DNA from 3 places in the Rossellomorea sp. H136 genome. Region 2 is predicted to be linked to each of the others. Evidence: riboswitches for the same ligand, from Rfam matches in the RefSeq annotation. Region 2 holds a riboswitch; each other region holds the start of a gene.
The links. A riboswitch is a leader RNA that binds a small molecule or an ion and turns the genes downstream of it on or off. The one in region 2 is predicted to bind S-adenosylmethionine.
Positions count from the first base shown of each region.

Region 1: it holds a riboswitch for S-adenosylmethionine, as region 2 does, so the genes downstream of both, ACYH0O_RS19205 (methionine ABC transporter ATP-binding protein) here and ACYH0O_RS22405 (methionine ABC transporter ATP-binding protein) in region 2, are expected to answer to the same signal.
Region 3: it holds a riboswitch for S-adenosylmethionine, as region 2 does, so the genes downstream of both, metK (methionine adenosyltransferase) here and ACYH0O_RS22405 (methionine ABC transporter ATP-binding protein) in region 2, are expected to answer to the same signal.

Region 1 is NZ_CM166371.1:3,747,750-3,752,150, reverse strand. It holds gene ACYH0O_RS19210 (glycerol-3-phosphate responsive antiterminator) at 74-643, opposite strand; SAM riboswitch class I at 970-1,074, shown strand; gene ACYH0O_RS19205 (methionine ABC transporter ATP-binding protein) at 1,194-2,219, shown strand; gene ACYH0O_RS19200 (methionine ABC transporter permease) at 2,209-2,871, shown strand; gene ACYH0O_RS19195 (MetQ/NlpA family ABC transporter substrate-binding protein) at 2,883-3,719, shown strand; gene ACYH0O_RS19190 (M20 family metallopeptidase) at 3,732-4,401, shown strand, end outside.
Region 2 is NZ_CM166371.1:4,449,500-4,453,900, reverse strand. It holds gene ACYH0O_RS22415 (alpha,alpha-phosphotrehalase) at 1-560, shown strand, start outside; gene ACYH0O_RS22410 (LacI family DNA-binding transcriptional regulator) at 652-1,641, shown strand; SAM riboswitch class I at 1,855-1,966, shown strand; gene ACYH0O_RS22405 (methionine ABC transporter ATP-binding protein) at 2,039-3,052, shown strand; gene ACYH0O_RS22400 (methionine ABC transporter permease) at 3,042-3,707, shown strand; gene ACYH0O_RS22395 (MetQ/NlpA family ABC transporter substrate-binding protein) at 3,729-4,401, shown strand, end outside.
Region 3 is NZ_CM166371.1:3,899,960-3,904,360, reverse strand. It holds gene pckA (phosphoenolpyruvate carboxykinase (ATP)) at 1-938, opposite strand, end outside; SAM riboswitch class I at 1,264-1,407, shown strand; gene metK (methionine adenosyltransferase) at 1,621-2,823, shown strand; gene ACYH0O_RS19875 (gamma carbonic anhydrase) at 3,068-3,583, opposite strand; gene ACYH0O_RS19870 (alpha/beta hydrolase) at 3,668-4,401, shown strand, end outside.

The sequences.
Region 1 (4,401 bases), 700 kb from region 2:
ATTTTACTCAGATTTTCAACTAACCTTGCTTCGATAATATACCGAATTCTCCCAGAGGTTGAGCCCTTTTTGGTTAAAAATCCAGATTCCAGAGTTTCGGATCCCCGGAAGAAATGGCGAGGGCACCGGCTCTTAGTCCATTCAGAATATCCTGCTTATTACCGATCAGGCCACCAGCGATGATGGGCAGCGCAGTCATTGTTGTCAGTTTATCAATGACGGACGGCATAAGACCAGGAAGGACTTCAAGGGCATCCGGCTTGCAGTTCTGTGCGATATCAATTCCTTTGACAAGGGCATTGCGGTCGATAAGAAAAAGGCGCTGGATCGTCATTAAGCCTTCTTCTTTTGCATATTTGATCAGGTTGCTCCTGGTTGTAATGATGCCAGCCGGCTTCCAAATTTCTGCTATGTATTTAATGGCACTCTTCGTATTGGACAGTCCATCGATGAAATCAATATGAATAAACGTGGTTTTACCGGCTTCCTTCAGTTTTTTCAGATACCCGTCCATCGTAATCAAACTGCCGGTAAGGATGAACACGATGTTGGCGTTTGACTGTATGGCCTTTTCCAAGTCTTTTTCTTCCTTTATGGAAGCGATGACTTGGGATTGGACGATGTCGATTATGTTTGGTTTCATGTATTTTGCCCCTTTGAATAGTCTGAATATTGTTTTTTCTTTTAGTATAGCATAATTGTTTTGGGGGTTGAGAGGTGTAACCTTGGCTTTCTTGTAAACTACTAATGTTCACGATGAAGTAAAGTATGAATGAAGAATCTTAGCGATTTACTTGAAAAGCGTAAAATATTCAACAACTAATTGAAGACTAGTTATAGTGCCCAATTTGATTAGTCCTCCGTAATACAATTAATTCAAAAACAGGATTGACAAACCAATTTAAATCCTTTACCATAACCCTAATGCTTAAACGCATCATAAATAATTTAACTTAATAAAGCGATATCTTCTTATCCAGAGAGGTGGAGGGACTGGCCCTGCGATACCTCGGCAACGGGTTCTTATGAATACCGTGCCAATTCCATCAAGTCATATGACTTGAAAGATGAGAAGAGTGGACATATACATATTTGTGCCTCTCTTCTTATGAAGGGGGGCACTTTTTATTTTCAGCCATGTCCTTCAAACACAGGCTTCAAGAAGAATACATAGCGAAAGGAGCAAGTCCTGTATGATCAGAGTTCAGAATGTTACGAAAGTATTTGAGACAAAGGATGGCCCATTCACCGCTTTGAAGAATGTTTCCTTCGAAGTGAAGAGGGGAGAGATTTATGGTGTGATCGGATTCAGCGGAGCGGGAAAAAGCACGCTTGTACGCTGTCTCAATTTTTTAGAGAAACCATCGTCGGGTGATATTTTCATAGAGGGGCGCAGCCTGAAAGATCAGTCGGCAATCGATCTGAGGAAAGAGCGGCACCGCATCGGGATGATTTTTCAGCATTTTAATCTATTTCAATCCCGGACGGTGGCAGGGAATATCGCTTATCCTCTGAAACTTGCAAAATGGCCAAAAGAAAAAATCAGCGAGAGAGTAAGGGAGTTGCTCGCGTTTGTCGGACTTGAAGATAAAGCGAAGCATTATCCGGATCAACTGTCAGGAGGGCAGAAGCAAAGGGTGGGGATAGCAAGAGCCCTGGCGACATCGCCTTCGATTCTGCTCTGCGATGAAGCAACATCCGCACTTGATCCTCAGACGACGGAATCGATTTTGAACTTATTAAAGAGAATCAATGCTGAGTATGGTATTACGATTGTGATGATCACCCACGAAATGGGGGTCATCCGGGAAATCTGTGATAAGGTCGCTGTCATGGAAAATGGAGAAATCGTTGAAGAGGGAAGCGTCTTTGATATCTTTTCCAACCCGCAGACCCCGACGACGAAAAATTTTGTGAAGAGTGTCATGAATGATCAGCTGCCGGCATCGGTTCTCGACAAATTGAATGACAGCAAAGAAGGGCGCATCTGCCGCCTCATTTTCAAGGGTGATTCGACGGGTACGCCGATCCTTTCCGAAACGGCAAAGAAATTCAATGCCCATATCAATGTATTATTCGGCCAGATTACGGAACTCCAGGGCAAGCCGTTCGGGAATCTCATCGTACAGATCATTGGCAGCAAGAAAGAAACGGAAGAGATCCTGGATTATTGGAAGAACAGATTATTCGTAAGCGAGGTGGAGAAGCGTGCAAGTTAACTGGGAATTATTCTGGCCAAGAATTATAGAAGCGACATGGGATACCGTTGCGATGGTGTCATTCTCCCTCCTGTTTGCAACGTTGATTGGGCTTCCCCTCGGCATCATCGTCGTGGTCACGCGGAAGGGGCACTTACTTGAAAATAAAGTCGTCTTTTCCGTATTGAGCAGCATCATCAACGTGTTTCGTTCGATCCCGTTCATCATCTTGATGGTGGCCATCATCCCCTTTACAAGATTGGTAGTAGGCACATCGATCGGAACGGCGGCAGCGGTCGTGCCGCTTGTCGTATTTGCGGCACCGTATATTGCAAGACTGGTAGAGAGCTCGCTCCTTGAAGTGGAACCGGGTGTCATTGAAGCGGCGGAGTCCATGGGGGCCGGGCCGTGGCAGATCATTTTTGGGATCCTCATTCCGGAAGCATTGAGTACATTGGTCCTGAATATCACGATCGCGACCATCGGCCTTGTCGGTGCATCGGCCATGGCCGGGGCAGTCGGTGGCGGTGGCCTCGGGGATCTGGCCATTGCTTACGGATATCAGCGATTTGAAACATCCGTCATGATCGTGACTGTCATCATTTTAATCGTGATGGTGCAGGGACTACAGACAGCAGGGAACACATTATCAAAAATCATTAGGAGACGTTAGGAGAGAGGAATATGAAAAAATCAATCAGCCTGGCAAGTATCGCCATTCTATTATTCACCCTTATCTTGAGCGGCTGCTCGGGAAACAGTGCATCCGGCTCAGGTGAAGAAGAAGTCGTTAAGGTCGGAGTGAATGGATCTGGGGTGCCGATTTGGGAGTATATGAAGGAGAAAGCAGCGAAGGAAGGGATTGAAATCGAGATTGTGGAGTTTGCCGATTACGTGAGACCGAACCAGGCGCTGGCCGATGGGGATATCGACCTGAACGCCTTCCAGACGATCTCGTATTTTGATTCTTTCGTTGAAGAACATAATCTGGACCTTGTACCGATCGGCACGACGATCATCGCGCCGATGGGAATCTATTCGGAAAAATATAAATCGGTAGAAGACTTACCGAAAGGCAGTAAAGTAGCCGTTCCTCAAGAGGCGACGAACCTTGGCCGTGCCCTTCTTCTACTGGAGGAAGCAGGTTTGATCGAACTGAAAGAAGGATTTGATCAGTCACAAGGTCTGGAAGCCATAAAAGAAAACCCGAAAAACCTTGAATTCACACCGGTCGTCGCTGCCCAGACGCCGAGGGTACTGCCGGATGTTGCGGCATCGATCATCAATAATGGTGTGGCTGTTGAAGCAGGGTTCGTACCGGTTGATGACAGCATCTATATCGAAGGGGCGGAATCCAAGCCGTTCATCAATATCATTGCGGCGCAGGAAAAAGATAAAGACAATAAGACCTATAAAAAGATTGTGGAGCTCTATCAGGAAGATGACGTAGCGGAACATATCAAGAAAACATACAAAGATTCCCTGATCCCGACATTCGTGCCGGTCAGTGAATTGCATTAGGAGCGAAAAGAGATGAGTCAACCAGCAGCGATTGCCGATCGTAAAAACAACATCCTCTCGGCAGTGGATCAACTGGCTGTGAAACTCGTGTCGACCAGCCATCAGATCCACGACAATCCTGAAATCGGAAACGAAGAGTTCTTTGCTTCAGAGACCTTGACCACCCTCCTTGCAGCCAATGGGTTCTCCATTGAAAGGGGAGTGGCGGGACATGAGACTTCCTTTGTGGCACGCAAACTTTCAGGGAAAGAAGGGCCGGTCATCGGCTACCTGGCTGAATATGACGCACTGCCTGGACTCGGTCACGCCTGCGGTCACAATATCATCGGGACGGCAAGCTGCGGGGCGGCCATCGCCCTGTCGTCCGTACTCGATGAAACAGGAGGGGAAGTGGTGGTGTTCGGGACTCCTGCCGAGGAAGGCGGTCCGAACGGAAGTGCGAAGGGCAGTTTTGTAAAGGCAGGCTTGTTCGAAGGAGTGGATGCATGCATGATGGTTCATCCGTTCAACAGGACAACGCAGACAGGGAAAACCCTTGCGGTGGACCCGCTTGATTTCGAATTTAAAGGAAGGTCTGCTCATGCGGCTGCTTCCCCTGAAGACGGCATCAATGCCCTCGACGGTGTGATCCAGCTATTCAACGGCATTAACGCCCTTCGCCAGCACGTGACCGATGATGTAC
Region 2 (4,401 bases):
CCAATACCGAATTTAACGATATCTCACAATATCGTGACATTGAGACAATTAATTATTATAAAGAAAAAACATCTGCAGGTGTCTCCCAAAAGGATATTATGAAATCAATCCGGACAAAAGGAAGAGATAATGCGAGAACTCCTTTTCAATGGAATGACGATGTTCATGGTGGATTTACAGAGGGAACTCCCTGGATTGATGTGAATTCGAACTATAAAGAAATAAACGCTGAACAAGCCATGAAGGATAGGGACTCTATCTTTTATCACTATCAGAAGCTCATTTCACTCAGGAAACAAATGGAGATCATCGTTTATGGAGAGTATGAGCTATTATTGGAAGACCATCCTGAAATCATGGCATATACAAGAAAATGGGCAAATCAGACCCTGCTTGTAGTGGCAAATTTCTATGGGGGAAATCCTGACTTTCTTTTACCTGAAAAGATCGGTGGTACTCATGCCGAGATCATCATCAGCAACTATCCCAATACTAATCGACCATCAGAGTTGCACACTCTTCGTCCCTATGAAGCGATTGTGTACTTAATAGAAGAATAACCCAATAAATCGAAGCGCTTTCATGTATAATGGACAAAGAAAACACTTTAGAAGGATGCCTTCATTTATAGAAGCAATAGGATGTGAACTTATGGCAACCATCAAAGATGTGGCTAAGCTGTCCGGTGTCGCCGTTTCAACCGCTTCATACGCATTGAACAACAGTAAAAAAGTCAGCGAAGGAACCAGACAAAAAGTTTTAGCTGCAGCAAAACAATTGAATTACCAAAAAAACGGGCTTGCTTCAGATTTGAAACGGACAAGCACCAATACGATCGCCTTGATTCTGAGCGATTTATCAGGGCCTTTTTACTCAGAACTGATCAAGGGCGTACAGGACGTTACAACCACAAACGGATATGATCTGATCGCATGCAGTTCCATAGGAGGAGTGCAATCGACTGCCGTTAAATTCTTAAAGGAAAAACGTGTCGATGGCGTCATCATACTTGCCCATAATATCAATGATGAGACGATCCTTGAGTCTGCAAGGGAAGGCTTCCCCATCGTAGTTCTGGACAGGAGCATAAAAAGTGATTACGTCACTCAGATAGAAGTCGATAACGTTCACGGAGCCTTTGTGGCAACGGAACACTTGATTGAAAACGGGAGTCGTGACATTGCCTATATCAGCGGACCATATAACTCCCATGACAATGAGCTGCGTTTTCAAGGATTTCGGGAGGCTCTCGGGAAACACAATATCGAGTACAAATCAAAATGGAAAGTATCAGGGGGGTTCACTCGTGAAGGAGGCTATCAGGCCACCAAAATGCTGATCGCCCAGAGAGATGTCCCACACGCCATCTTCTACGCAAATGATGAAATGGCCATCGGTGGCTTACAAGCACTAAACGAAAAAAACATTTCAGTACCTGGAGACATTTCTATCATTGGTTTTGATGATATTCAACTGTCAGAATACGTTTCACCTCCCTTAACGACCATGAGGCAGCCAAAGTATGAAGCAGGTGCACTGGCTGTTCATCTTATCTTTCAAATGCTCTTAAAGGAAGAGGTCGACTCTTACTACAAGCTGACAACCGAGCTTGTGGAGCGGGAATCTGTGAAGAGGCGTTGATTGGACAGGGTTACCCGGTCCTTACCGAGTAGTGGGAGGGAGCGGGTTTTTCTGTTATATGAATACATTGAGGTGCTGACCAAAAAATATTTCCTTGATATGCAAGCGAAGATAGCGCTTACATAAACATCCATGCAAATTACCCTATTGACATCGCCACCAATCCCCAGTATTATCCTCTATAAGATGAAAATTTAGAAAATTACATACTTTCAATTATCCAGAGTGACCGAGGGATCAGGCCCTATGACGTCCGGCAACCTCCAGTATTAGTATTGGAACGGTGCCAATTCCTGCAGAATGATTTCATTCTGAGAGATAAGTCGAGATAAACAGGCGATGCTTCTTTCAGTTGAAAGAGGCATTTTTTTATTGGACTAAAAAAGGGGTGTGCACATTGATCGAGATTCGGAATTTGGTGAAAACGTACAAAACAAAAAAGCAAACGGTGGTCGGTGTCGATAACGTTTCCGTAAAAATTGAAAAAGGTGAGATCTTTGGAATCGTCGGATACAGTGGAGCGGGGAAGAGTTCACTCATTCGCTGCTTAAATCTATTAGAAACCCCTACATCAGGAGAAATTATCATTGATGGACAGGATTTTACGAAGCTCACGTCTAAACAACTAAGACTAGCCCGTCAAAAAACGAGCATGATCTTTCAGCATTTTCACTTGATCAAATCCAAAACGGTTTTTGACAATCTGGCTTTTGCTTTGAAAGCGGCTAGTGTGCCAAAATCGAAAATCAAGCCCAGGGTCGTCGAGCTCCTTAAGATGGTTGGTCTTTCTGATAAAGCGGACGCCTACCCGGCTCAGCTTAGCGGAGGACAAAAGCAGAGAGTCGGGATTGCAAGGGCCCTGGCGAATAACCCATCGGTTTTACTTTGCGATGAAGCGACATCGGCACTCGATCCGAATACGACGAAATCGATTTTGAAGCTATTGAAAAAAATCAACAAAGAACTGGGTTTGACGATCGTGCTCATTACCCACGAGATGGAAGTGGTGAAGGAAATCTGTGACCGGATGGCCGTGATGCAGGATGGAAAGATCGTAGAGGAAGGTCCGGTATACGACCTGTTTGCCGAACCGAAACAGCCTTTAACGAAGCAATTCATTGAAACGATCCTTCAATTTGAACTCCCGCCACACCTCGTGGAATCAAGAAAAGGAAAGCTGATCAAAATCCAATTCAAAGGATCGATCGCAGAAGAAAGCGTCGTTTCAGAAGTGTTCCAGAAATACAAAGTGCAAGGCAATATCCTTCACGGCAAGATTGAATATATTCAGGAAGTGCCACTCGGGATTTTTATCATGGAACTGATCGGCTCCCATGACGAAATCGAAGCCGCAATCCGGTATATCACGCTGAAGACACAGAGCTTGGAGGTGCTTGAGAATGCTGCCTGATTCATTGACTGCGATTTTACCAGAATTGAATAAAGCCTTTTTTGAAACAATATATATGGTGGGGATTTCACTGGGAGTTGCGATTTTAGTGGGATTACCGCTAGGGATTCTTCTTTTCGTAACAGACAAAGGCTTGTTTTTACAAAATAGTTTGATCAAAAAGGTCGTTGGATTTGTCGTCAATATGGTGCGGTCGGTTCCGTTCATCATTTTATTAGTCGCACTCTTACCATTAACCAAATTATTGACCGGTACCACGATCGGACCGACGGCAGCCTCCGTATCACTTTCTGTTGCGGGAATTCCGTTTTTTGCGAGAATGGTAGAAACATCATTGCGTGAGATTGATAAAGGTGTCATCGAAGCTTCGGTTTCAGTGGGAGCAAGCCCTTGGATGATCATTAAGGACGTATTGCTACCGGAAGCTCGTCCAGCAGTGATTCAAGCTATCACGATTACAACGATCAGTTTAGTCGCCTATTCAGCCATGGCCGGCATCGTCGGTGGAGGGGGAGTCGGGGACCTGGCGATACGCTTCGGGTACTATCGATATGACAACACGGTGATGATCACGACCGTCGTCATCTTAATATGTTTAGTTCAGTTCATCCAATATACGGGTGATGTGTTTGCACGATTAGTCGATAAACGATAACTACTTTAGGGGGAACAACAAGTGAAAAAGTGGATTTTATTCGTAGCATTAGCGGTAACAATGAACATTCTTGCAGCTTGCGGAGGGGACGAAGCAAGTTCAAGCGGGGAAGATAAAAAAGAGGTAACCATCGGAGCGACATCCGGACCGTACAGTGATATGGTGACAAAAGCGATCAAGCCCGGACTTGAAGAAAAAGGATATACGGTTGAAGTGAAGGAATTCAGTGATTACATCCAGCCGAATAACGCGCTGGCCGAGGGAGATCTGGATGCGAACCTTTTCCAGCATAAAATCTACATGGAAACCTTCGCGAAGCAGCATAACATGGAATTATCCGAAGTGATTGTCGTACCAACGGCTCCAATGGGAATCTACTCACAGAAGTTTGATTCTATTGAAGACATCAAAGAAAGCAGTGCCATTGCCATTCCGAACGATCCAACGAATGCTGCACGGGCGTTTCAAATCTTGGAGGACGCGAAACTGATTACATTAAAGCCGGATACAGATCCATTGACGGTGTCAGAAAAAGATATTGCTGAAAACGTGAAAAATCTGCAGTTCAAACCGATCGAAGCGGCTCAGCTTCCAAGAGCGGTTGACAGTGTTGATCTATCTGCGGTTCCAGGAAACTATGCACTTGCTGCCAACATGGACTTACTTGATGCACTTCAGCTGGAAAACATGCCTG
Region 3 (4,401 bases), 550 kb from region 2:
GTGTTATCCTCATAATCAGCGATGCGGGAATTGTCATCGAGAACCACATTTTCAAGGACAGAACCGAAACGGATCGCATCAAAGATTTGTGGCTCCTTTTCACGTGTCAGACCGATACACTTAGCGTAGCAGCCACCTTCGATATTGAATACACCGTTTGGAGACCATCCGTGCTCATCATCGCCGATTAAACGACGGTTTGGATCTGCGGACAATGTCGTTTTTCCTGTGCCGGATAAACCGAAGAACAATGCCACATCTCCTTCACGTCCCACATTTGAAGAACAGTGCATGGAAAGGATATCTGATTCTGGAAGGACGTAGTTCATAACAGAGAAAATCGATTTCTTCATTTCACCTGCATACTCAGTTCCGCCAATTAAGACAATTCTTCTTTCAAATGATACAATGATAAATGTTTCAGAGTGAGTTCCGTCTACTGCTGGATCTGCCTTGAAGTTCGGCGCAGAAACGACGGTGAATTCTGATTGATGACCCTTAAGCTCTTCTCCTGTAGGGCGAATGAATAATTGGTGAGCGAAAAGATTATGCCAAGCGAATTCGTTGATCACTTGAATCGGTAGTCTATGTTTTGGGTCAGCACCTGCGAACCCTTTGAATGAAAATACTTCTTCTTTTTCTTTTAAGTAATCTAATACTTTTGTATATAATTTATCGAATGATTCTGAAGAGATTGGTTGATTGACAGAACCCCACTCAATCTTATCCTTCGTGGATGGTTCTTCTACAATGAATTTATCCTTAGGAGAGCGTCCTGTGTATTTACCAGTTTCTGCTCTGACTGCACCTGATGATGTTAAAACGCCTTCATTTCGTTGAAGGACTTTTTCAACTAGTTGGGAAACAGATAATTGTTCCTGAATGTTTTGACCGTTAAGTAATTCTGTTAATTCATTAGACATGCTCACTGAATTCATTAGAACCCTTCCTTTATATAAATTTAATGATCTCGTTTGCTTCACAAAAATAGTATAACACAATTGAACCATTAGTCTATACTATTTATTCATTTTTATAATGTGTCTTCATATTGTCACATTTTTCGTCCAAATATAGCTTGTATCTTCTTATATATATGAAAAAAATATCATAATGTTTAGCCTCATTGCCTAATTAGGTTATTTTATGAGGGCAAGATAGGTTGGAATCATGATAAGAGTAAGCTTGAATGGTTAAACATGTCACTTGAAAAAAAGTTGACACCCTTTGTACTAAACGTTATTATTGTTCCTTGAACGGATACTCTTATCCTGAGCTGGTGGAGGGAGCAGACCCTATGAAACCCAGCAACCTGCTAAATAGTGAATGGATTCTTTCTGTCTGAAAGATCCGATTAAGCGAAGGTGCTAAACTGAGGCAAGGTCTATGAACCTTGAACGATAAGAGAGAAAAGGCGCGGCTATGATCTGAAACCTTTCCTCTATTGCTTTAATCATGAGGAAGGGTTTTTTCTGTTTATAGTGGATCAAATGCACATAATGCATGATTTTTTTATAAAAAAACCATGTTTACTTCATACTACTTAGGGAATGAGTACCGTATCTGTTTAATGTTTTGTTAGATCAAAAATCTAACAATTATGCTTAAGGAGGAACCTTGATGTCAACTAATCGTCGTCTGTTTACATCTGAGTCCGTAACCGAAGGACATCCAGATAAAATTTGTGACCAAATCTCTGATTCAATTCTTGATGCAATTCTTACAAATGATCCGAATGCTCGTGTAGCATGTGAAACGTCTGTTACGACGGGTCTTGTTCTTGTTGCGGGTGAAATTACAACGAGTACGTATGTCGATATTCCAAAAATCGTTCGTGAAACGATCCGTGAAATTGGCTACACTCGTGCGAAATATGGCTTTGATGCCGAGACATGTGCTGTATTAACATCCATCGATGAGCAATCTGCTGATATCGCTCAAGGTGTAGATCAGGCACTTGAAGCTCGTGAAGGTCAAATGACGGATGAAGAAATCGATGCAATCGGTGCAGGTGACCAGGGGTTAATGTTTGGATTCGCTTGTAATGAAACGAAAGAACTTATGCCTCTACCGATTTCCCTTGCTCACAAAATTTCCCGTCGTCTGACTGAAGTTCGTAAAGAAGAAATCCTTCCTTACTTACGTCCGGATGGAAAAACTCAAGTAACCGTTGAATATGATGAAAACGATAAGCCGGTTCGCATCGACACGATCGTAATCTCAACTCAGCATCACCCTGAAGTGACGCTTGAGCAAATCCAACGTAATTTAAAAGAATATGTCATCGATCCTGTTGTACCGAAAGAACTGATCGATGAGCAAACAAAATACTTCATCAACCCGACTGGTCGTTTCGTTATCGGCGGACCACAAGGTGATGCAGGGTTAACAGGACGTAAAATCATCGTTGACACATATGGTGGGTACGCTCGTCACGGTGGCGGTGCATTCTCTGGTAAAGATGCAACGAAAGTGGACCGTTCAGCAGCCTATGCAGCACGTTATGTAGCGAAGAACATTGTGGCAGCAGGACTTGCTGAAAAATGTGAAGTTCAATTAGCGTATGCGATCGGTGTTGCTCAACCGGTATCCATCTCCGTTGATACATTTGGAACAGGTAAAGTATCAGAAGACGTACTAATTGACGTTGTTCGCAACAACTTTGATCTGCGTCCTGCAGGAATCATCAAAATGCTGGACCTTCGCCGTCCGATCTATAAGCAGACAGCAGCTTACGGACACTTTGGCCGTAACGACATTGATCTTCCTTGGGAGCGTACAAACAAAGCTGAAGCATTAAAAGCAGAAGCGTTGAGTGAATAAGGAAAGATAGAGATAGAAGAGACCAACACTTATTAAGGTGTTGGTCTTTTTACGATATGGGACGGCGGTGGCGAAGTTTATTTTTTTGTGTCGAAGGGCAGGTATATCGCGATTTTCGCAGATAAAACCTACTTTTGGCAGATATATTTTGAAAATGGCAGATAAATCCGAAACGGGGAACCGCAAACAAGAAAATATTCCATGAGTATTCTCAGGAAGGTTGGGGTATCCCAAGTATAGGATATTAAAATGGTTTGATGCTTTTATAATATTGTCCTTTTTCTGCGTATTCTCTCGAAATTCGCTTCATTTCGCTAATATCATGTTCATTTAACTCTCTCACTACTTTTGCTGGTCGACCGAATGCCAGTGTGTTGGGAGGAATGACTTTCCCTTGTGGAACAAGGCTTCCTGCCCCAATAAATGCTCCTTCACCAATTTCAGCATTATCGAGAATGATCGACCCCATGCCGATTAAAGCCTTTTTTCGGATTTTGCAGCTATGTAAAATCACTCCGTGGCCTACGGTTACTTCATCTTCAAGAATAAGAGGGTTATTTGGACTCTGATGAAGAATGGAATTATCCTGTATATTTACTTTATTACCGATTCTCGTTGGAGCGACATCCCCTCTGATGACGGTGTTAAACCAGATGCTGGACTCTTCACCGATCTCTACATCCCCGGAGATGGTCACATAATCGGCAATGTAGGCCGAATGAGCGATGATCGGTTTTTTATCATGATATGGATAGAGCATTTTTTACTTCCCCTTTCAATAATATTTACTATAATAATGGTAGCAGAATTTATACACATAGAGAACTATTAAGGAGGAATTGCCATGTGGAAATGGGAAACAGATCAAGAAGCAAAGGCAGTCATCGTTATCATTCATGGAGCAATGGAGCATCATGGTCGGTACGGTTGGCTCATTGAAATGTGGCGTGCAGCAGGCTTCCATGTCATCATGGGGGATTTACCAGGTCAGGGTATGACATCGAGAAGTCAAAGAGGACATATTGATTCGTTTGATGATTATATAGTGGAAGTGAAAGATTGGGTACAGGCGGCGTATCAATTTGAATTGCCTGTATTTATGATTGGTCACAGTATGGGGGGACTTGTTGCGGTCCGTATGCTTCAGGAAACTCACGTAAACCTGGCAGGGGTGATTTTGTCCTCACCTTGTTTAGGTTTGGTCACAACCCCATCAAAACCGATCGAGCTCTTGTCCCACGGTTTAAATAAAATTGCTCCCATGGTGAAGTTTCCATCAGGGTTAACGATCGATATGGCAACGAGAAATGCAGATGTACGTGAAATCGACAGCAACGATTCACTCTATATCACCAAGGTGTCTGTCCGCTGGTACAGGGAGCTCGCCCAAGCGATAAAACTGGCTTTTGTAAACCTGGAGAAAATGCCTGACGTTCCTCTGCTCGTGTTGCAGGCTGGTGATGACAAAATTGTCGATAAAAAAGCAGTGAAAAAATGGTTCAACGAACTGTCTTTATCTGAAATGCATTACAAAGAATGGCCAAAATGCTATCATGAAATCTATAATGAACCAGAAAG